DNA from 2 places in the Bacillus sp. FSL R5-0422 genome. Region 1 is predicted to be linked to the other one. Evidence: riboswitches for the same ligand, from Rfam matches in the RefSeq annotation. Region 1 holds a riboswitch; the other holds the start of a gene.

The links. Region 1 has a riboswitch for glycine ahead of gcvT (glycine cleavage system aminomethyltransferase GcvT). Riboswitches for the same ligand answer to the same signal wherever they lie in the genome.
Region 2: it holds a riboswitch for glycine, as region 1 does, so the genes downstream of both, MKX52_RS18185 (amino acid permease) here and gcvT (glycine cleavage system aminomethyltransferase GcvT) in region 1, are expected to answer to the same signal.

The regions. Positions count from the first base shown of each region.
Region 1 covers NZ_CP152014.1:2,164,675-2,176,488, reverse strand. Annotated here, with positions in the region: gene comGC (competence type IV pilus major pilin ComGC) at 1-283, shown strand, start outside; gene comGD (competence type IV pilus minor pilin ComGD) at 276-722, shown strand; gene comGE (competence type IV pilus minor pilin ComGE) at 706-1,023, shown strand; gene comGF (competence type IV pilus minor pilin ComGF) at 962-1,462, shown strand; gene comGG (competence type IV pilus minor pilin ComGG) at 1,459-1,842, shown strand; gene MKX52_RS11070 (YqzE family protein) at 1,902-2,096, shown strand; gene MKX52_RS11065 (DUF3889 domain-containing protein) at 2,130-2,408, opposite strand; gene tapA (amyloid fiber anchoring/assembly protein TapA) at 2,708-3,235, shown strand; gene MKX52_RS11055 (signal peptidase I) at 3,287-3,859, shown strand; gene MKX52_RS11050 (TasA family protein) at 3,917-4,717, shown strand; gene sinR (transcriptional regulator SinR) at 4,785-5,120, opposite strand; gene MKX52_RS11040 (anti-repressor SinI family protein) at 5,154-5,318, opposite strand; gene MKX52_RS11035 (YqhG family protein) at 5,500-6,297, opposite strand; gene MKX52_RS11030 (SNF2-related protein) at 6,312-7,982, opposite strand; glycine riboswitch at 8,233-8,340, shown strand; gene gcvT (glycine cleavage system aminomethyltransferase GcvT) at 8,544-9,641, shown strand; gene gcvPA (aminomethyl-transferring glycine dehydrogenase subunit GcvPA) at 9,658-11,004, shown strand; gene gcvPB (aminomethyl-transferring glycine dehydrogenase subunit GcvPB) at 10,997-11,814, shown strand, end outside.
Region 2 covers NZ_CP152014.1:3,544,519-3,556,332, reverse strand. Annotated here, with positions in the region: gene MKX52_RS18200 (quinate/shikimate dehydrogenase) at 1-37, opposite strand, end outside; gene MKX52_RS18195 (MFS transporter) at 56-1,237, opposite strand; gene MKX52_RS18190 (LacI family DNA-binding transcriptional regulator) at 1,674-2,696, opposite strand; glycine riboswitch at 2,961-3,040, shown strand; gene MKX52_RS18185 (amino acid permease) at 3,203-4,549, shown strand; gene MKX52_RS18180 (DUF3169 family protein) at 4,598-5,278, opposite strand; gene MKX52_RS18175 (helix-turn-helix transcriptional regulator) at 5,275-5,481, opposite strand; gene MKX52_RS18170 (CoA pyrophosphatase) at 5,652-6,275, shown strand; gene MKX52_RS18165 (DUF4188 domain-containing protein) at 6,287-6,769, opposite strand; gene MKX52_RS18160 (PadR family transcriptional regulator) at 6,774-7,325, opposite strand; gene MKX52_RS18155 (hypothetical protein) at 7,505-8,398, shown strand; gene MKX52_RS18150 (hypothetical protein) at 8,514-9,392, shown strand; gene MKX52_RS18145 (beta-glucoside-specific PTS transporter subunit IIABC) at 9,738-11,597, shown strand; gene MKX52_RS18140 (glycoside hydrolase family 1 protein) at 11,602-11,814, shown strand, end outside.

The DNA.
Region 1 (11,814 bases):
AGGATTTACTCTGTTAGAAATGTTAATTGTCATGCTTGTGATTTCAATTCTTTTACTTATTACCATTCCGAATATCACTCGTCATCATCAAACGATTCAAGCAAAGGGCTGTGAAGGGCTTAAATCAATGGTAAGCACACAGGTGATGGCATATGAATTAGAGCACGATGGCAGAACACCATCTTTAGCTGAATTAGAAAAAGAAGGCTATGTCAAAAAGGGATTAACGTGTCCTAATGGAAAAGCGATTGTCATTCAAAACGGCCATGTGAAGCATGAATAAATTAATTTTTCATGAGAAGGGTTTTACCCTCATAGAACAGCTAATGATCGTACTGGTTTTATCGATTCTAATGTTGATCATTGGAGTGAAAATCCCAAATGTAATAGAAGGCGCTGAAGCGAAAAGACAAGTGAACATCATGAAACAGGATTTTCAATTGGCTGCTTATACTGCATTTGTCAAAAAAACACGTGTGTATGTGGAATTCTATCTGCCACATGTATCGTATCAAGTAATCGATCAAAAGGATGGTGAAGTCATTGCTTCTTTTCAGCATCAAAAAGGAAGCATTAAGGCTTCTACATTTCCACAAGGTATCTATTTTAATGTTAACGGACATCCAAGCAGCGGCGGGTCTCTTATCATTCAATTTGGCAGTCAAACGTATAAGCTCACGATCTATTTAGGAAGCGGGCGAATCCATGTTCAAAAGAAATAGAGGGTTTAGTACGATTGAAACGCTGTTTGCTTGTCATATTTTCCTATTTGTAGCCATTGTGCTCATGCCAGCCTATGAAAAAATCATGTTAGGGAAAAAGGAAGTAAGAGCCAAACTTGAAGCTTACCAAATTTTGCATGAACAGATGAATGAATCGTTCATAGATGGTACAAAATCTTCTGTCAAAAAGAAGCGAGGCGACATCACATATGTATTCAATTGGGGTAAAGAGAAGGGATGTGTATCATACAACTTACACAAAAAGCAGACCATATGCTTTCATCAGGCTGATGAACGGTGAACAAGGTTTTACGCTTGTCCAGGCTCTATGGCAATTGCAGCTATTTTTGTTCCTTTCTTTTGGCTGTGTCCTGCTCTTTTCAACAGCTACGAAAGCTCATCCTTTTGAAGAGATGAACCGATTTTCACAAATGGAGTGGAAACAGACTGTCCTGCAATTAGATGAAGAATTAAGCCGAGCAACGGCTATTCGATCGGTGCAAGGAGGTAAAGCGTTAGAATATGTATCTGATCAAGGGCGAGTCGTAACGATTGAGCCATATCAAGAGATGCTTCGAAAGCGAATGGATCAGGCAGGCCATCTTCCTTTATTACAAAAGGTGAAAGAATGTCGCGTGAGGACTAATCAGCATAGGGCTATTCTTAAAGTTACAGATGAATCTGGTAAGGTGTATGAAGCCATTTTTTTCATATATAAAGGAGTGGTTCCTACATTATGAAAAGGGAAGGAGGATTTATTTATCCGCAAGTACTGGCTGCGATTCTATTTTTTCTTTTGATCCTAGGGGCGATGACGATTGGGTTTCAAAAAGAGTTGAGAAGTGCAGAGCTGACGATTTCGTTTTATAAAAAACAGCAGCTTTTCAGGGTGGGGGTGAGTGAAGCTGTCCGTACATTACATCATTTGTGTGAAAAGCAGCATACCCCTATTGACACTGAAGAAGGCCGAGTGACATTAAAGCAGGTGACATGTGATCAAAAGAAAAATCGTATCAGCATGTTAGTTAGTGTGAAAACAAAAGATGGTTTATCAGATGAACGGGAACTCGTGCTGGATGGGCAGACCGGTGAAATCATGAGATGGGCAAACCGTGAATAGTCAGTGTATAAAATGATCCTCTTCCTGGTAACACTTGAAGAAAGAAGAGGTGAATGTGCTTGAAAACCAATGACTATGTAAAATATATGACGCAGGAAATCATTAAATATATGAATACACCGCGAGACGAACGGAAGGAACATAAACAAGAGAAATTGCAAACGAAACCGCCATTTTCACAGCGTTTATTTGGGGTTCTGCCGTTTGGATTTTCAATGATGCTAAAAAAACGTAAACGACATCGTCAAAAGTAAAAAGCCGCCAGCAGGCGGTTTTTTTATGCCTCTTTAGCTATATTCTTCTACAACAATCACTTTATTGACCTTGTTTGAGTAAGGGTTATAAGAAATAGTGACATATACCCCAAATTCTTTGGTGTGGTCTTTTAACGTAATATGATACTGTTTCACAGATTCCTTCTCACGATGACGGTCCCATACTTTTTGTTTGAATAAGACTTGCGTTAGCGGATATCGTTTCTTTGCTTCTTTGACTGCCCGTGTTTCCCATTGATCTGCTGCGGCAAGGAAACCTCTCGCATCCGCAGGATTGGCGTCTAGTATCATAGGACCAAATAGTAAACTGAGCATGATTATCAGCTTTCCATATTTCACTTCACATCACCTCATCTACTATTATTGTGACCAAATGCTGCACTTTTATGTAAATTTTTAAGAAGTACAAATGTCACACAAAAAAATATTGAATACGGCGAAAGAATGAGAAAATGGAAGAAATTTCTCGTAATCATTCTTGTTTAAGAACAAAATGGACTAATTTGACGTTTTGGATTTTATAGGTATTTCCTTATACTGTATGTAATCGTTCTTTTTAAAGAACAATCGTTCAAGGAGTTGGAGAATGAATGAAACAGTCGCTCTTTGTACTCTTTTGTGCCATTTTTTTGATCTTCACGTCTCTCTTGATCTCAACAACGAACGCTTCTTTTAACGATGTTGAGTACTCAAACTTTGTCATGAAAACATGTGAAAATTTTGAACAAACGGATCAGCATTGTCAGCCTATCAAATGGGATAGAAGTGATTTGGAATTCATCGATCAAACAATGATCAAAGGAACAGTCTGCGCACCTCAAAGCTTGAGCATCACATTAAAAAATAGTGGACAACCTATTGCACACTCTGAATGGAATTGGGAATTACATAAAGTGAAAAGTGAGCAGAAGCCGTTACAAGATGGTCATATTCTTGAAAAAGGCTCTATACAGTCCCTTCTTTCACAAGAAACAACCACTGTCACGACAGATAAAGCAAAAACGAATGGAATTTATGCGTTTAAAATCTATTATCCTAAAGGTTTTGAAGGATCTGAAGAGGCATTTATATGGTCTAAAACTATGCAGCTCGCAAAGTGTCCAGAAAAGGTATCTTAAATGGAGCTGTCTTTGAAATGAAATAATGATAGGTAAAGGGGAGAAGAGGTCATGAAAAAATGGATGAAGATGTCAGGAAGTATTCTTTATGTGGTGGTATTCACGGTGATGATTGCATGTATTATTGTCGTATTGTCATCAAGAACGACAGGAGGAGATCCTCAAATTTTCGGTTATCAATTCAAGCAAGTATTATCTGGCTCAATGGAACCGGAATTTTCGACTGGCTCACTCATTGTCGTAAAAGAAGTGACTTCACCGGAGTCGCTTAAAAAAGGAGATATTATCACGTTTCAAACGAAGCAGGACCAGTCATATGTGACCCACCGAATTGTTGGGGTGAAAGGCAAGGGATTAAATAAAGCCTTTGAGACGAAAGGTGATCAGAATATGTATCAGGACGGCACACTAGTAAAAGCGGATCAGGTGAGTGCGCAGTATACGGGTGTGAACATTCCTTATGCAGGAAAGCTTCTTTCGTATGCAGGAACTTCGGCTGGAACCGCGTTGCTGCTCATTATACCAGGTGTGATGCTGCTCGTTTATTCAACTCTTCATTTTGTGGGAGCTGCAAAACATCGAAGACACACGGCTGATTTACAGATGTCAGAGGAACAAGCTTAAATTTTCGTTTGTAACCTAATTAGGTTTCAATAAAACAATTTATTAGGGGGTTCATTCATGGCAAAGAAAAGGTCAATTCGTTTAGGTGTATTATCAGGGGCTTTAGGCCTGGCATTAATCGGTGGGGGGACATGGGCGGCGTTTAATGATATAGAAACGGCAAATGCGGTCTACTCCACAGGAGAGCTAGATTTATCTGCAAAAGAGAACTCCGGCGCCATCAACCTTTCAAACTTAAAACCTGGTGATCGCATCAAGAAGGAATTTAATTTTGAAAATAAAGGATCACTTGCGATCAATCAAGTGCTGATGAGTCTTGATTACAGCCAGTATCAGGATGGAGCTTCCGCGAAAAATGGCGGTAAGAATACAGCTGAAGAATTTCTTAGTCAGTTTCAGGTGAGTGTTCTAACGGTTGGAGCCGAAGGTGGAAATGGTTATCCGAAAAATATTATCTTAGACGCTGCAAACCTGCTTGATTTGCATCAACTAACGGCAAAACAGGATCAGACCGCATTTGAAAAGCTTCGTCATGCCGTTGATGAGAAGTTTTTACATGAAAGTGGGAAGATTAATGTAGCAACTGTTGATGGAACAGTGGCTCCAGAGTATGACGGTATTCCAAAGAACCCGTTTGATTACGATAAAATGGAAATGATCATTGAATTTGTCAATGACCAGACGAAGGATAAAGATGGTCACTATATCCAAAATAAATACCAAGGCGATGCGATTCAAATTGATCTTTCCTTCGAAGCGACTCAGTGGAATGGTTTAACGATCAATCCCAAAAAGCATACGGATGAAAAAGGCTACGTGAAAGAAAACGAAAAAGCACACAGCGAAGATAAAAAATAAAGCCAGTCTTTAGGCTGATATCAAGTTCTGCATAGCAATTGGAGGAGTATGCGCTAAAATGTGCGCTTTACTCCTCTTCTTGCTTTTTTCTCCAGATTTGATAATCTAAAAATTCACGAAATTGCTTTTTCGAAACCCCTGATGTCATTGCATCTCGAACTAGTTTTTCCCATTCACTATCTAATTGACCATCGTATTCGGTTTCATCTTTTTCGTGTAACAGTGTATGAACCGAGACGTCCAGAACAGCGGAGACTTTTTCAAGAAATTGAATGGAGGGGTTTGTTTGCAAGTTTCTTTCTATTGAGCTTAAATAAGACTTCGCTACCCCAGCCTTTTCGGCCAGTTCTGATAGTGAGTAGCCTTTTTCATTGCGGTATTGTTTAATACGCTGGCCAATCAATGTCATCACCTTCCTTTCGATATTATAGCACATTCAGAAAGGTTTGATAGAATGACTTCTTACCAGAGGGTGAGACTCAGAGGACTTTTCACTTGATTTGAGGAATTGACGGACTTCTTCAACTGTTAGCCCTGCTTTACGAGCTTCAAGTAATAATTGAACCCATTCACTGTCTAATATGTTCGTTTTCTTTTCCATACAAATACCCTCCTAAAATACTGAATCATGTATTTCAGGCACTTAACGCATGAAATGGAAAGACACAGGTGGTAAGACCTCATAGTTTGCTTGCGTCATTTTTCCGCCCAATACAAACAGACAAACGTTGCTTTTGGCTGATCGAAAATTGTACGTCACATGAAAGGAGGGGACCTATAGGTCAGCCTCCTCTTTTTTGCTGTAAGTAAAAAAGTCCGCCATTTTCAATCGTAAGACTGATTTTTGGTTCATATAAAGTTTTGAGTGCTTGTCTTTCTATTTCATATTCTACAGACGTGTCTGAAGTCCCTTCATAAAATTGGTTTAAAAGTTCAGTGTCTTCTTTCCATTTTTGAACAGCTCTTACCGCCCAATCATCTGGTTCTTCATGGGCGTAATGCTCCATTAAACTGTAGAGCCGTTTGACTCCGCTTTCTGGCTTAATCATCGTACTCATCGTAAAGCAATAATCGGGAATTTGAGATGACAGCTCACGGGTTTCCAGCTTTTCTTGAAATTGTTCAACAACTTCTCCGCGTATTAGATGAAGTCCTAGTGACAAAAGCTTATCCTTCTTTCGATCTGCGAGATAAGAAATTTTCACATTGAGACCAAGCCAAGGCTCGAGTGCAATCTGGTTCTTCATGAGCGGAGTAACTCGTTCATAGAGACGGATAAATCGGCCTTGCTGTTTGACAGCTTCAAAAATCTGAAATAAACGAGGGGAGCCGAAGTGGATAAATTCACCCTCAATCGTATCGCCCACTTTTTTTTGATCGGTGATGAGGGTCAATTGCCGCGGCTCTGGAACACCACCAGTTTTTTCGAGCCAGTGCCAATAAAAAGGGCGGTTCATAATCAATTTATCCATATCGACGGTCAGCTGTACGGTCATATGTCCTGCACTTTCTTCTAGTATGTCGCACTGATTTGCCTGAAAGAAACGAAGAAGAAAGGTATGTATGTCACGCTGCTCCATTGGTCAACTCTCCTTTATGAGCCTTGCTGTCTTTTTTCTAAAAGGGGTGTTTTGGCTTCTGTTAAATAGGAAGCAAACTGGGTTAATTTCTTTTTCATGTCACCGTCTGATTCGTGCTGAAAAAGAATCTGATGCAGCTTTGTTTCGGCATCTTTGATATCGATTCGCGTTAAAATATCATCTAGATCGCCAATGACGTTTTCGAACAGTTGAATTTTTTCGTATAAAAGTTTTAAGACGTGTTCCTCAACGGTACCGTTTGTTGCCATGTTGTAAATATGGACATCCCGTTCTTGTCCAAGGCGGTGGATACGCCCAATCCGCTGTTCTAGACGCATCGGGTTCCACGGAAGATCGTAGTTGATGATTTGATTACAAAACTGAAGATTGATTCCTTCGCCGCCTGCTTCTGTAGCAATTAACACTTGTGCCCGTTCTCTAAATAAATCTTTCATCCAATCCTTTTTGCCCCGTTTAAAGCCGCCACGAAAAGGAACGGAGCTTATGCCATTTTGCTGAAGAAACCATTGTAAATAAATTTGTGTCGCGCGGTATTCGGTGAAAATAATGACCTTTTCATTTAACTGCTGAATAAGCTTGACGACTTCAAGTGCCTTTGTGTTTTGCTGCACTTCATTGATTTTCTCCATAATTTGCGCTATTGCAGAGGATCCAAGAATATGTGTTTCATCTTCCTGCATTTTTTTAATTGTCATATAGACCGCCTCGCGGCTTGAACAGCATTCTCGTTCCAAAGTCATGATGGAAAACATGTGTTTAGTATAGGACGGGTTCTCTTTCAGCTTACAGATTTCATCATATAATGCTTGTTCCGTTGGAGAGAAATCAATGGAAATCGTTTTGACATGCCGTTTTGTCCACTCGATGCCTGTGTCTTGTCTTCGGTTACGAATCATCACTTTATTCACTAGCTGTTTTAAACGGTCATGGTCTTCTAGCTGTAAATCCTTTTTGGCAAAGACATCTTTAAACTGATGTTCATTCCCTAGGTGACCTGGCTTCAGAAGGGAGACAAGATTAAATATTTCTCCAATACGGTTTTGGATAGGCGTCGCTGTCAGCAACAAACAAAATTTCTTATTTAGATTTCTTACAAATTCATAGTTTTTCGTTTTATTGTTTTTCAGTTTGTGTGCTTCATCAATAATGACCATATCGTAGGCAATGGATAAAATAGTGTCTCGGTGCGGCTGTCTTTTGGCTGTATCAATGGAGGAAACCACGACGTCACACTGCTCCCACACGTAGCTCTTTTTTTGTTCGACAGCATCAATATAAAATTTTGTCCGCAGCTCCTGTACCCATTGAGATACGAGAGAGGCGGGGACGAGTATGAGAATTTTCTTGGCAAGTCCACGAATCATATATTCTTTGATAATCAGTCCTGCTTCTACGGTTTTTCCAAGTCCCACTTCATCTGCTAAAATGGCTTTTCCGTTCATCTCTTCTACGACTCTTCTGGCTACTTCAAGCTGATGTTTTAAAGGCGTGAATGCAGGTAGATGGGCAGGAGCTTGCAGTCCTTCAAATGAATCAATGGCTGTGACTTTTTGGATCTGCGCCGCTAAACGGTACATTTCCCAGTTTGCCCAGGGGCCGTCTGCTGCTAGCCGCTGCTGAAATTCACTTGCCCAATCCTGATCAAAAATCGTTTGAATATTCAATGTGGTCGCCTGCCTTTCTAGTAGGTTGAGGATAAAATTGTTCTGTATTTAAACGCTTCATTTTTTAAGAGGTCTTGAAAAGACTAGATATTTGAATAAAAGCGAACGATAATGAATGGTTTTTTAAGAAATGTTAATGATTTTTTTATTGCTCTTCATCCGTTTCTAATGGTAGGATGTTGGTAAGTGATCTAGAAAATAAGTCACCCATTTTGATAGTATGTCCAATAAATGTGAAGAATATGAGCGGATGATGGTATGGGGAGAGACTTGGCGGTTATTTAGCACTGGCAGGCGCCGAAGGAGCAAGCTGAATCGTTTCAGTGAATCTCTCAGGCAAAAGTACTCTTACCGGACGCAACTCTGGAGAGTGTTTGCTCATCGTTTTTTAGCAAACCACCAAAGGGGAAAACGCACAATGATGTTGTGCTGTAAACTTTCAGGTGCAAGGACAGAGACTTCTTTTTGATAAAAGGGAGCGCTCTGTCCTTTTTTGCTGTAATTTTTTTCTGAAAATTCAGCTTGTGATCTGCACTGAAAGAAAAAAGGGGGAAACGATTGATGTTGAAACGAACACCGCTTTTTCATGCGTATGAAACGTTTGGCGCAAAAACCATTGACTTCGGGGGCTGGGAATTACCTGTCCAATTTTCTTCCATTAAAGAAGAGCACGAAGCTGTTCGAACAAAGGCAGGGCTTTTTGATGTGTCTCACATGGGTGAGGTGGAAATCAAAGGTCGAGACGCCCTTCCTTTTTTACAAAGGTTATTAACCAATGATGTGTCTAAGCTGACAGACGGTAAGGCACTATATACAGCCATGTGCTATGAAGATGGCGGGACAGTGGATGATCTGCTCGTCTACCAAAAAGAAGAGAACGATTATTTGCTTGTTATTAATGCATCTAATATCGAAAAAGATGTGGAATGGCTGCTTCAGCACCAAGGTGAGAACGACGTATTGATTCAGAATGTCTCGGATGAAATCGCCTTGCTTGCCCTTCAAGGACCTATTGCCGCTGACATCATGAAAGATGTAGCGGATGAAGAAGTGACATCGCTCAAGCCATTTACATTTTTCTCAAAAGCTGAAGTTGCTCAAAAAGAGGTGCTTGTTTCAAGAACGGGCTACACTGGAGAAGACGGCTTTGAAATTTACTGTCAGTCAGAAGATGCGGTCCACATTTGGTCGGCTTTATTAAAAGTTGGCGCACCAAAAGGGTTAATACCGTGTGGGCTTGGTGCACGAGACACCTTGAGATTTGAAGCAAGACTTCCGCTTTATGGCCAGGAGCTAACAAAAGATATCTCTCCATTAGAAGGCGGGATTGGCTTTGCGGTCAAAACGGATAAAGAAGCCAATTTTATTGGCAAAGAAGCGCTCAAGAAGCAAAAAGAAGAAGGGCCGAAGCGAAAGCTTGTCGGCATTGAAATGATAGATAAAGGGATTCCGCGCACAGACTATCCGGTCTTTTCAGGAGAAAAGCAGATTGGCGTAGTCACAACGGGCACACAATCCCCAACATTAAAGAAAAATGTCGGGATTGCTATAATCGAATCTTCTCAGGCGCAGCTTGGAACAGTGGTAGAAGTACAAGTTCGCAAAAAACGTCTAAAAGCGAAAATCGTCGCAACACCATTTTATAAAAGAGCCAAATAACGAGGGGGAATAGAGGATGAAGCATAGGTATTTGCCGCAAACCGAGCAAGATCAAAAAGAAATGCTGGATGTCATCGGCGTTCAGTCGATTGATGAGCTTTTTTCAGATATCCCAGAAAAAGTGAGATTTAAAGGAGCATATAACATTAAACCAGCCGCATCTGAAACAGAGCTTGTAAGGGAATTATCCCAACTAGCTGCAAAGAATAAAGATACGGTTTCCTATGCATCGTTTCTTGGTGCCGGTGTATATGATCATTACCAGCCTGTCATTGTGGATCATGTCATCTCACGTTCTGAATTTTATACAGCATACACACCTTATCAGCCGGAGATCTCGCAAGGTGAATTACAAGCCATTTTTGAATTTCAAACAATGATTGCTGAGCTGACGGGTATGGACCTTGCTAACTCCTCGATGTACGATGGCGGGACAGCATTAGCTGAAGCGGCGATGCTAGCTGCTGGACATACAAAAAAGAAAAAAGTCGTTGTTTCTGAAACGGTTCATCCTGAAGCAAGAGCCGTGCTAAAAACATACGCCAAAGGACAGCACATAGAAGTTGTTGAAGTGCCTGCGAAAAAAGGACAGACGGACTTAGCGGCATTAGAAAAAGCTGTCTGCGACGAGACAGCAGCCGTTCTTGTGCAATATCCAAACTTTTTTGGTGTCGTCGAACCGTTAAAAGACATCGAACCTATTGCACATAAAGGAAAAAGTCTGTTCGTTGTCTCTAGTAATCCGCTTGCACTCGGGTTACTGACGCCTCCAGGAAAACTTGGAGCAGACATTGTTGTTGGTGATGCACAGCCATTTGGCATTCCAGCAGCGTTTGGCGGGCCACATTGCGGATATTTTGCTGTGACGAAAAAGTTGATGCGCAAAGTGCCAGGTCGTTTAGTCGGGCAGACAGAAGACGAAAATGGTGTTCGTGGGTTTGTATTAACCCTTCAAGCGCGTGAGCAGCATATTCGAAGAGATAAAGCGACGTCTAATATTTGTTCGAATCAGGCATTAAATGCATTAGCCGCTTCTGTTGCCATGACAGCACTCGGAAAAACAGGCATCAAAGACATTGCCTATCAAAATGTACAAAAAGCCCACTATGCGAAGACGCAGGCAGAAGCATATGGACTGCTTGCTGATGTAGAAGGGGCCCATTTCAATGAATTTGTCATCAAATTACAAGAACCGGTACAAGAAGCCAATAAACGATTACTTGAAAAAGGAATCATCGGCGGCTACGACTTAGGGAGAGACTACCCAGAGCTTCAACATCACATGCTTGTCGCCGTGACAGAGCTAAGAACAAAAGAAGAAATTGATACGTTCATTAAGGAATTGGGGGATCGCCATGAATAAACAAGATCAGCCGCTTATTTTTGAATTATCCAAAGAAGGAAGAATTGGTTATAGCCTGCCTGATTTAGATGTACCTGAACAGGAGATCCCGTCCTTATTTGATGAGACGTACATCCGTCATGAGGATGCTGAGCTTCCTGAAGTATCTGAGCTTGATATTATGCGTCATTATACAGCATTATCAAGACGTAATCATGGGGTCGATTCCGGATTTTATCCTCTTGGCTCTTGTACAATGAAATATAATCCAAAGATTAATGAAAAGGTTGCACGCCTTGCAGGCTTCGCGCAAGTCCATCCACTACAAGAGGCAGACACTGTGCAGGGAGCATTAGAATTGCTATATGACCTAGGTGATCATCTGGAAGAAATCACGGGGATGGATGCTGTGACATTACAGCCAGCGGCAGGAGCACACGGTGAATGGACAGGACTCATGATGATCCGTGCGTACCATGAAGCAAGAGGGGACGATAAGCGAACAAAAGTCATTGTGCCAGATTCTGCCCATGGAACAAACCCAGCATCTGCGACAGTGGCTGGATTTGAAACCATTACCGTTGCATCTGATGAGAATGGGCTTGTGGATTTAGAGGACCTGCGCCGTGTTGTTAACGAAGAAACTGCTGCTTTAATGCTGACGAATCCGAATACACTCGGCCTATTTGAAGAAAATATTTTAGAAATGGCTGAAATCGTTCATGGAGCTGGCGGCAAGCTTTATTATGACGGAGCCAACTTGAATGCTGTTTTGAGCAGAGCAAGACCGGGGGATATGGGCTTTGACGTTGTTCATTTAAATCTTCATAA
Region 2 (11,814 bases), 1.4 Mb from region 1:
TTTTCCCATCAATATTTCGTTCATGTATGTTTGTCATGATTGACATCTCCTTCAATTATTTAAATAATTTTTTCATGCGTCCAAGAACAAAGACCGCTAGCAATACGCTCATAACCGCAATGGTCATATCGAAAAATAACGTCATTTTAATATCGTACGTGCTGACCAATCCACTTGTAATGAGCGGCACGAGGATAAACGCGGAGCTTGCTGCAATGTTGACGTAGGATGAAGCCGTTGCTTTGTTTGTCGGAAATAGTTTCATCATAATACTCATCGCTAGCTGGAAGATTCCCGCTGTAAATAGCCCTAAGAAAAAGGTGCTGACAATGACAATGCTGTATGTTTCGATTTGGAAAAGTGAAAGCATTGCAAGGAACGCCCCAATTGGATAAATGATCGCTACCATAATTGGTGAAATGAATTTATCTAAAACGATCGACAGCAAGAGAACAGATACCAATGCACCGATACTAAAATAAGATAGAAGCTGTGTGGCTTGTTCTGTGCCAAGTCCGATTAATTTTAATCCGAGCTGCGGAAGCCATGTCTGCCATACGACAAACAATGCAGTCGACGTGAATCCCATGAGTACAACAGCTAAGCCTTCGCCAAGCATTTTTGGTTCTTCCTTCAGCTGCTCCTGTACTGGAAGAGCGTCTTGTGAAGAAACTTGCTTATGGTTCGGGAAGGGCATAAAGATTAAGTAAATCCCAACAAGTAAATAAAGAAGCCCTAGTCCAAAGAACGCCCAGCCCCAGAAGATGTCATGTGCCACTAGGAATGCCAAGATAAATGGAAGAACAGTCGCCCCAATAGATACAGACGCTTTCACTAAAACAGACGCAGAACTTGCTTTTTTCGGAAATGACTCAGTCAAAGCAGGATAGGTTCCTGAATCAAGCAGTGAATTTGCAATACCTGCTGAAATCGCAAGGATAAATGCCAGTGTATAACTCGTTGTTGTTGGAATACCGATTAAGAATAATAAGTAAAGAAAATTCCCTGTAATAATGACAGGCTTACGTCCCCAGCTGTCGGCTAACCGGCCTGAGAAAAAGAGTGCAATGAGTTTACCAATTCCGATCGCCGAGACAAGCAAGCTAATTTTCGGAATATCTACATGGTAGCGTCCAGATAAGCTGTCCATGTTGGAAGCTATAATAATATTGATCATGCCAAGCATGAAGTAGTTTAAATACATACCAATTGATGATTTAATATAAGGATTTTTCATGTTCCCACTCCTATATTTGAAACCCCTTTAAGGTCAAATTCTTTGTCTACCCTTTGTTATTTTCTTACATGTACATAAGTCCATCACAACACCCCTTGTGTGATTGATGAGAGTAAATTAATGAATATTCATCTCTTCTTTCATTAAGTACATCGTTCTACCAAATTGTAAAAAATAATAACAGTCTTGGTTAGAAAGTGAAACTTCATGATTTGATCAGAATCATGAATTATCGTTCTCAACTGTTTTTTGATAGAAATAACGATAGAATGAATTTGGTATAACGATATACTAAAAGAAGCAACGAGATAAATATACTCCTGTGTTATAAATGTGTCAAGTTTATGACTTTGTGATTTAAAAAAAGAAAAATGAAACAAAGAAATCGTTGACTTGATCAATAAAAAAAGAGAATTGCTGTACGCAATTCTCTTTTTCATGATGAGGGAGCGGTTTCTCTAATATGAAGTTGAGGCTTTAAGATCAATCTCTGCAGCTCTTCATCCTGTTCGTTCATTTTATGATATAAAAGGTTTGCTGCTTTTACCCCGATGGATCGGGGGAAGGAGGAAACAGTGGTGAGCGGCGGATGGTACATTTCCGCTTCAGGAACATTATCGAATCCAACCACATCGATATCTTCACCAGGCTTAATGTCCCGTGCTGATAGTTCTTGAATGACTCCAAATGCGACTAGATCACTAAAACAAAAAATAGCAGTAGGAGGCTCAGGCTGATCCATCACTTGGGCAAGTGCTTCTTTCCCACCTTCACGAGTAGGTTCTATGTCTATAATAAGAGAATCATCAATCGTCAGATTTTCTTCGTCATGGGCTTTTTTGAAACCTTTCATCCGCTCAATCCAAGTAGATGAGGTCTTGATGCCGCCTAAGAAGGCGATACGCCGATGCCCCTTTTGAAGAAGATGACGAATCGCCATCCAAGCACCTTGTTCATAATCAACGCCGACGTAGTCACATTGCACATCTGATAATTCTCGATTTGCCAGTACTTTTGGGGTGCGAATTTGATTTAATTGTTTGACCGTTCGTGTAGAGCTTTTTGAAGCTGGGTTTAAAATAATTCCACCCACTCGGTGCTCTACCATTGTGGAAATGAGCCGCTCCTGTTTATCGACACTGTCAAAGGTCGTACCAAGTAGAACAGTATAGCCAAGTGATTCAAGCGTGGTTTGCACGCCAATTAAAAACTCAGACATAAAGGTATTAGAAATATCCGTGACAATCACACCCACGATATTTGAGCTTTTTGATCGCATGTTGGCAGCAACGCGGTCGTAAACGTATCCTAAGTCCTCCATGGATTGCAGTACTTTTTTTCGAGTGGCTTCAGAGATTCTAGGATTATTTCGAACAACAAGTGATGCCGTTGAAGTCGAAACACCGGCATGCTTGGCAACTTCCTGTAATGTGACACGCTGTTTGTTCATTTTTTTCATTTGTTATCACCAACTTCCATGGATTTCTTCACTTTGTTCATGATCAAGAGGGATTTCTCCATCAAACGGACCGAACATCTTTTGATTTATTATACATGAATCAAAGGGGATTGATGAAGTGAAGTTATATGGCTGCCACCGTCACTCATAAAAGATTTCCATTGACAGCTTTCTTTTAGAGGCGTAAAATATGAAATTATTCAGAAATAGCAACATTTTAATAAAATAACGAAGGCTATGATTGCTGTGGGTCACACTATAGCAGGAGCAGCTTCTGGAGAGACCGCATGTATGTGCGGCGCCGAAGGGTTCACAATCTCAGGCAAAAGGACAGAAGAGTACGAAATATTGTATTTGTAATGCATGGATGATGCCGTGTATTGCTTTTCTCTATTTTGCTATTCTTTTATGACCGTGAGATTGGAGCGCATCCAATCTCTTTTTTTATGGACTTTTTGAGAGTTCATTATTTCAGTATAAGATCGTGTCGTAGGAGGGCGTTAGCATTGGAACAACAAGAATTAAAACGAGATTTATCAAACCGCCATGTTCAGTTGATTGCAATTGGCGGAACTATTGGAACTGGGCTGTTTTTAGGCTCTGGAAAGGCCATTCAATTGGCAGGTCCATCGATCATTTTTGCTTATTTCATTGTCGGAATGGCGATCTTTTTCGTCATGAGGGCACTTGGTGAACTACTCTTATCGAAGACAGGCTATCAGTCATTAACCGATATTGCAGAAGACTACCTTGGTCCGTGGGCTTCTTTCGTGACAGGGTGGACGTATTGGTTTTGCTGGATTATGACCGCGATGGCGGATGTGATTGCGGTCGGAGTGTATGTGCAGTATTGGTTTGACATTCCGCAATGGATTCCTGCTATCATTTGTTTGTTAATTTTACTAGGGTTTAATTTATTAACGGTGAAGCTTTTCGGAGAAATGGAATTTTGGTTTGCACTCATTAAAGTGATTACGATTCTCTTGCTGATCGGCGTTGGAATTGTTCTTTTAATCATTGGGTTTCAAACAGATGCAGGGCCGGTGACGGTAACGAACCTTTGGTCACACGGCGGACTATTCCCGCATGGTGTTACAGGTTTCTTACTGTCATTCCAAATGGTTATCTTTGCGTATGTGGGAGTGGAGTTGGTCGGTGTGTCCGCAGCAGAAACAGCCAATCCTCAAAAAAACATCCCGTCTGCGATTAATAAAATTCCATTAAGAATTCTATTTTTCTATGTGGGCGCCATTTTTGTCTTATTATGTATCAATCCATGGACTGAGCTTAGTGCATCAGAAAGCCCTTTTGTGAAAACCTTTGGGCTGATTGGAATTCCAGTAGCAGCGGGACTCATTAACTTTGTTGTCTTGACGTCTGCGGCTTCTGCTTGTAATAGCGGTATGTTCTCGACGAGCCGGATTTTGTATAATCTCAGTCATCAAAAACAGGGCCCATCTTCCTTTGGCCGCCTGAACAAGCACGCTGTACCAAGTAATGCACTATTCGTTTCAACAATTGTGGTATCGGTCGGTGCTCTTTTAAGCAAGCTGATTCCGGAACAAGCCTTTGGTATTGTCACAACCATCAGTGCCATTTGTTTCATTTGGGTATGGAGTATTATTTTAATTTGCCATTTAAAATATAAGAAGACAAAGCCTGAACTGCATGCAGCATCTACTTTTAAAGCACCGTTCACACCTTTTGTGAACATTTGTGTTCTTGTCCTTTTTGCTGCCATTTTAGTGATCATGCTGTTTGCGGATGCAACACGTCCGGCGCTCTTGTTAACACCAGTTTGGTTTGGTTTCTTATTATTGATTTATGCAAGAAAGAAACGCCGTGCGTCATAATAGATAGAAAAAAGCACAGCCTTTGCAGTAGGCTGTGCTTTTGTTCATTCAACGATTTCTAATCTTGAACATATAATTGGCATTCAAAAGGATTAAAACAATTCCAATCACGATGATTGAGAAGAGCTGAGAGTGATTGGCTCCAAGGGAATACACAATCAAAATAAACATGGCACCGGTCAATAAGATGTTCATCATTTGATACGTGTGAAACAGTCCGCCAAGCATCACATGCTTTTCACCTTCGTCAGAAATAGCAAGCAGTTTTTTATTATAATCTTTGTCAGTCGGGCTTGGGAGATTGCGATTAGGGTAGACAAGTTTTAGAACGGATAACGCTACATAAGAACTGATAATGGTAATGATAAATAAAGCAACATTGACGAGAATCAGCCAAATAGGAAGTTCGGTAACGATAGCCATACCGATGGCAATAATGGATAAAATGGTACTCACTGTATTGGCTAAAGTCGAATCAGTAAAGGTACGATACTGTTTTGCTTCGAGTTCATCCTCTTCATCTCCAGAGACCGAAAATGATACTCTTTTCTTCATACGTGAAATCCCTGAAAAACAATAAACAATCAATACAATCGTCAAGCCGCTGATGACAAGAGTCGCTTCAAATGCGACATCAAGAAGGGTCATCTCAAATTCAGCTGCCAGCAGACAGTAAGCGCCGAGAAAGCCAAGGAGAGCACCTAATAGCATTTTGTATACAGTTTTCATGATAGTTCATCCTCCTCGAATAGAAAAATACGTTCAATGGGTTCCTGAAAAATTCGTGAAAGCTTAACAGCGAGCAAGAGAGACGGCATTAATTCATCTCGTTCCATTAAGCTGATGGTCTGACGAGAAACCTTTGCACGACTGGCAAGTTCAGTTTGGTTCAAACCATCACGCGCACGAAGCTCTTTTAATCGATTTTTCATTCTGTCACCTCAATTTTGATCTGAATCTTTCTTTGATTGTAAAGCATCTTATTCAATTTGACAAGTAAAGTTGTCAAGTTGATAAAAATAATTGTCAGAAAGATCATCTTTCTTCAAAAGATGAACCATGATACGCTAAAAGAAAGAGAAACAGAAAATAGGTGATGCCCGTGTTCATTGACCAATTAAAAAATGACTTACATCAATCTCAACCTTTATTTATTGGAGAAGAAACAGCATTCAAAGCTGCAGTCCTTGTCCCTTTGGTGCAAGTAAACGGAGAATGGCATATTTTATTTGAGGTGCGATCGCTCATCATGAGAAAACAGCCGGGTGATATTAGCTTCCCTGGTGGTAAGCTCGATGGCAGCGAAACAGCACAGGAAGCTGCATTGCGAGAAACACATGAAGAGCTTGGCATTCCGCCAGAATCGGTGGAGATTCTTGGACAGCTCAGCCCTTACATTGCATCTCCATCCTTTGTGGTTTACCCATATGTCGGGATCATTGATGAACAAAAAGTAAAACACTCCTTCAATCAAGAAGAAGTAGAAGAGACCTTTACCGTGCCTTTATGTTGGTTAAGTCAATATGAGCCGTATTTACATCATGTATCCGTTCAGCCAACACCAGCTGAGGATTTCCCTTATGAAAAAATCATGAATGGTGAGAAGTACCGCTGGGGGAGTCGTTCGATAGAGGAATGGTTTTATGATTATGAAAATTACACCATTTGGGGATTAACAGCCCGCATATTAAAACATTTTGTGACCGTTGCAAAAAGAAATTCCTAGAGATTCGCTCTCTAGGAATTTGTTGTTTTCAGCCGTTCTTTTGCTGTTTGTTTTCCTTTACCAATTGGAATAGGCGCTCTCGCTTGGCTAAGTCCATAAGAAGGCATGTTCACATAGACAGATTCATACGAGCCGGCTTGAATTTGATAGGTTTCATGATAAATACCCACTGCGTCATTGTTCTGAGCCCTCTGATGGAAGTTCTTCCAAGCCGCCAAATGTTTTTCCATCTTCGCATAAGCCAGAAGGTCATCTGTTGATTTCCAATATTGGATCATCGCTGTCGTCCGTAAGCCAAAGTAATTCTCTGTCCCGAGGAAACCAAGCTCTTCTTGATGGGTATACAATTCTTTGATCATACCAGGCATTGCCATGAACACAGGCATCCATTGATGAACCGCCCAGCGTTTGTTGATTCGCATGCCAATAATAAACACAACAATCGAGTCAGAATTCTCCGTTGTAAACCTGCCAGCACGTATGTCTTTTTTCATACATTTACCCTTCCTTCTTCATCAAATGGGATGTTTCCACGCACCAATCAATTCCTGCTTGAGCCACTCTTTTTCCGTAATCTAATGTAAACAGCCAATACTTCGCATCTGCTTCATCGGGATAAAGTTCTTGAATGTTTTGTTCAATCGAAACATAGGTCTCATAACGGATACGAAGCTGTCTTTCATAATCCTGTAGAAGCACCAGTTTTTTCTCAATCGAAAGATATTGACCGAAGAATAACTTTAATAACACTTCATTTCGTTCTGATGGTAAATGATCAAGAGGCTTTGCCAGCCATTGCCTTAACGTCTCCAGCCCTTTTTCAGTCAGATGATATTCCCGCTTGTCAGAGCGACCTGACGAAGAAGCAGGTGAAACCTCAGCAAGCCCTTCCTCGACTATTAACTTTAAAGCTGGATAAATTTGTCCATAACTAATTTTCCAAAAATGATGCAAGCTTCTATCAATTAATTGCTTCACTTCGTACCCTGACTTACAATCTGTCGTTAAAATACCTAAAATCGCATACGTCGTATCATTGTATTTTTTCATATCAGCACACCTATCTAAAAGATATATCATTTAGATATATAATAAACGATGTATAGCTGCAGACACAAGATGTATAAGAGAAAAAAATGCTAGAAAGGAGGTGAAAAGATCACTGATTTGTTAATCCATGAAATGAATCATTCATATTGATTGAACGATGATAGTTTGGAGGGGGATATATGAGTAAATCGAAAATTTGGCTCATGGCTATTCTGGTGGTACTTATGATTGGTGGAGGCGGCTTTATAGCATATCAAGCAATCGCAAAAAAGAGTGGTTTGAATCACCCCTACGCCTTTGCATATAAGACAAATGATCGTGTGAACTGGTTCAAGGTAACAGAGAGAAACGGAAAAGTAACAGGTCATCTGAATGAAACCATTTTAGAGGAAAATCCGAAAAGGCATTATGATCCCAATATATTTATCAACAAATATCAATTAACCGGAAAATCAATTGAAAACGGTTACGAATTTCATGTAAAGCAAGGGGAAGAAATGGTCACATATGAAGTTCACCTTGTCGAAAAGGATCTTTCTGTGAAAAAACAAGGTGAAAAGCAAAGCATCACATACAAAGCAGTTGATCAAAAAAAACTACGTGCTGTTCAACAGGACATTCATGATCGATATGAGAAACTGATGGATGACACGGAAAATAGATTTCATGATTATGTAAGAAACTTCATTAAGAAAGTAACAGGCGCTTATGGTTATCTGTATACGGCGGAGGATGGTTCATACCAACTATTTCTAAAGGTAAAACGAATGTATATGCAGTCTGAATGGGCAGGTTCTTTTCTGATGAGAAAGGTTCCAGGAGATGGTGGTGAACCTTATAAAGAAACGAAACATACAGCCGGTGGAGTTTCAGATGGGATCATGTTTGATTTGAGTACTTATCCTGCAATTGAAAAGGGTTTTATTTTAGGGGAAACTGACCGAGATGCAACATCAATTAAATTTCCTTTTAAAATGGCAGGCGGGACAATAGAATTTAAAGCGGTTACGAAAGAGGAATATCAAGAACAAACGGAAGCATTCAAAAAGAAGGCGAAAGAATGGCAAAAGTAGATCGTGTTGGAACAGATGAATGTTGTGAATGGCATTTCAGGGCGATAAGAATTTAGTTGAATATATAAATAGGGACAATGAATATTTTTTAAATCATATATTAGTGGAGGTACGTATGAGTAAATTGAAAATGTGGATCGTGTCTATCCTAACAGTGCTAGTCATTGGTGGAGGCGGCTGGACAGCATATCAAGCAATCGCACAAAAAAATTCATTGAACCATTCCTATGCATTTGCGTATAAAACGAAGGATAGAATGAGCTGGTTTAAGGTATCTTTGAGCAAAGGGAAAGTAACAGGGCATTTAAATGAAAAGTATGTAGAAGAAGTGAGATGGGATCCGCATATCTATAAAAAACAATTTGTCGTAGCCGGCAGCTCAAAAGAAAATGGATATGAATTCAAAGTCACACAAGGTAAAGAAACGATCGTATACGAAGTTCATTTTTCAGGAAAAGACCTTTCAGTGAAAAAACAAGGCGAAAAGAAAAGCACGATTTATCAGGCGATCAATCAAAAAAAGCTAGATAAATATCAGAAAGATATTCAAAAACGGTATGATTATCTATTCGATACCGCGGAGGATAGGTTTTATGATAGTATGAGAAACTTCAAGGAGAAAGTGGCAAAGGTATATGGCTTTCTCTATACGGCAAAGGACAAACAATTATTTTTACAGGTGAAAACCATGCATATTGAGATTGGATGGACCGGCTCCCTTCTAATCACAACTGTTCCTGAAGAAGATTGTAAGCCTTATAAAGAAATGAGATTAGAAGTCTCGGGTGAAACGGATGGAAGAAGTTTTGTAATGGGCCATGAGCCATCAATTGAAGATGGGATCATTAAAGGTTCCACTGATCGAGATGTAAAATCAATCAAACTTCCATTTAAAATGACAGGCGGTACCGTAGAGTTAAAAGCGGTCACGAAGAAGGAATATCAAAAACAAGCGAAAGCATTCAAAAAGCAGGCGGAAGAACAGAAAAAATAATAAATGGTGAAAACCAGATGAAAACTTATCTGGTTTTTTAACATGGAGATAGTTCTTATCGATGATAAAAGGATATCGATGTATAAAAAGGCGAGAAAGGTTGTTTTCATTAAATTAAAGAAAATTAATTTAGGTAGATAGACCTTAATAAATTTCAGAAAAATAAATGTTGACGCTTTCATATAATCGATATATACTAAAAACAAATCCAATATAAATAAATTAGACATGTGACTGGTCATGCAGGCAGGATCTAAAAACGATGAATTTCTTTAATTTGTCGTTTTAGATCCTTTTTTTATTGCCAAAATATAGGTCTCATGTATGAGAAAAGGAGGAGAAAAAATGGATTACACACAAGTCGCCAAAGACGTTTTACAGCATGTAGGTGGTAAAGAAAACATTGCGCACCTTGAGCACTGCTCAACAAGACTTCGCTTCACACTAATTGATCAGAAAAAAGCAGATGTACCAGCATTAGAAAAAACACCAGGTGTCATAGCTGTCAGAATGTCAGGACAATGCCAAGTGGTCATTGGGAATGACGTGATTGAAGTGTATCAAGAGGTAACAAGAATAATGGGCAGCAGCTCATCGGGGCAAGTCGTGCCATCCAATCAGCCAAAAGAAAAAAGAAAAGTAGGCACAGTTCTATTAGATTTCATTGTCGGTGTCTTCCAGCCGCTTGTTCCAGCTATCGCAGGCGGAGGGATTTTAAAATCATTTCTTCTCCTTTTCTCTCTATTAGGCTGGATGGATGCAAAGGGTCAAACCTATCAAATATTGAACATGGTAGGGGACGCGCCGCTTTACTTCCTGCCATTACTAGTCGCTGTAACAACGGCAAATAAATTAAAAGTAAACCCACTGGTCGCATTATCAGCAGTCGGTGCGCTTCTTCTTCCGAACATGACGGCTATGCTTACTGAAGGTGCGCAATTGCTGTCGTTCGACGTGAAAAATATAGCTTATGCGTATCAAGTATTCCCAGCAATCCTTTCTGTATTGCTTTACGCTCAAATGGAAAAATTCTTTACACGATTTTCACCAAAACCAATTCGGATTTTCTTTGTCCCAATGATGTCATTAGTCATTACTGTACCAGTTACGTTACTGTTATTAGGACCACTTGGTTTTACAGCAGGACAAGGGTTTTCATCTGTTATTCTTGCGATGTTTAATACAGTAGGCTGGGTAGCTGTCGCGATTTTAGCAGCAGTCCTTCCATTCATGGTCGCATCAGGAATGCACAAAGCAATGGTCCCTTATGCAGTCACTACGATGGGTACCCTAGGGAAAGAAGCACTTTATCTGCCAGCATCACTTGCTCATAATATTGCGGAAAGTGGAGCGTGTTTTGCTGTAGCACTACGCACAAAAGACAAGGTACTCAGATCAACAGCTATTTCGGCAGGGATTTCAGCATTTTTTGGTATCACAGAGCCTGCTTTGTATGGTGTCACACTTCAAAATAAGCGAGTCCTTGGAAGTGTCATGATTGGTTCGTTTGTTGGTGGGACCTTCATTGGATTAATTGGGATACAAGCCTTTGTACTTGTTGGTCCTGGATTAGCAAGTATGTCGATGTTTATATCAGATGAGCTCCCACGAAATCTAATGTTTGCTGTCATTGGAGCAGTCATTTCCTTTATTGTCGCTTTTATCGCTGCTTTTGTATTAGGTAAGGATAAAACGGTAGAAGAAAAGACAAATGATCAAGCTGCATTTGCTGAACAAATTGGAGCAGGTGAGACATTCAAAAGTCCTGTGATTGGTCAAATGATCTCTCTATCTGAAGTAAAAGATGATATTTTTTCTTCAAAGGTCATGGGAGACGGAATTGCCATTGTCCCTTCAGAAGGAGCGCTTTACGCACCAGTAGATGGTGAGGTGACCATGCTGTTCGAAACAAATCATGCACTTGGTATGAAAACGGACCAAGGCGTTGAAGTATTATTCCATATCGGCATTGATACCGTGCAATTGGAAGGACAGTATTTTCAGCCAAAAGTTCAGGCAGGAGAACGTGTTCAAGCAGGAGATTTACTGATTGAATTTGATGTAGAAAAAATCATAGCAGCAGGTTATGATCCAGTTACACTTGCTGTCATCACAAATACAGATCAATATGAAATAAAGGTACAGCCATTACAAGAGGTCAATCGTCAAGATACATTGATGGTTGTTACACAATTAGGAGGCTAAATATATGACAACAATTAAAGGTTTTCCAAAAGGGTTTTTATGGGGCGGCGCCATTGCCGCCAACCAGGCAGAAGGAGCCTGGAATATAGATGGAAAAGGACCATCAGTTGCAGATATTGCAATGTATCGTTCCAACTTAAGTGTAGAAGATTATGAAGGACATCTTGCTGTGACTTCTGAAAATATAGAACGTGCAATAAATGACCCAGATGATAAA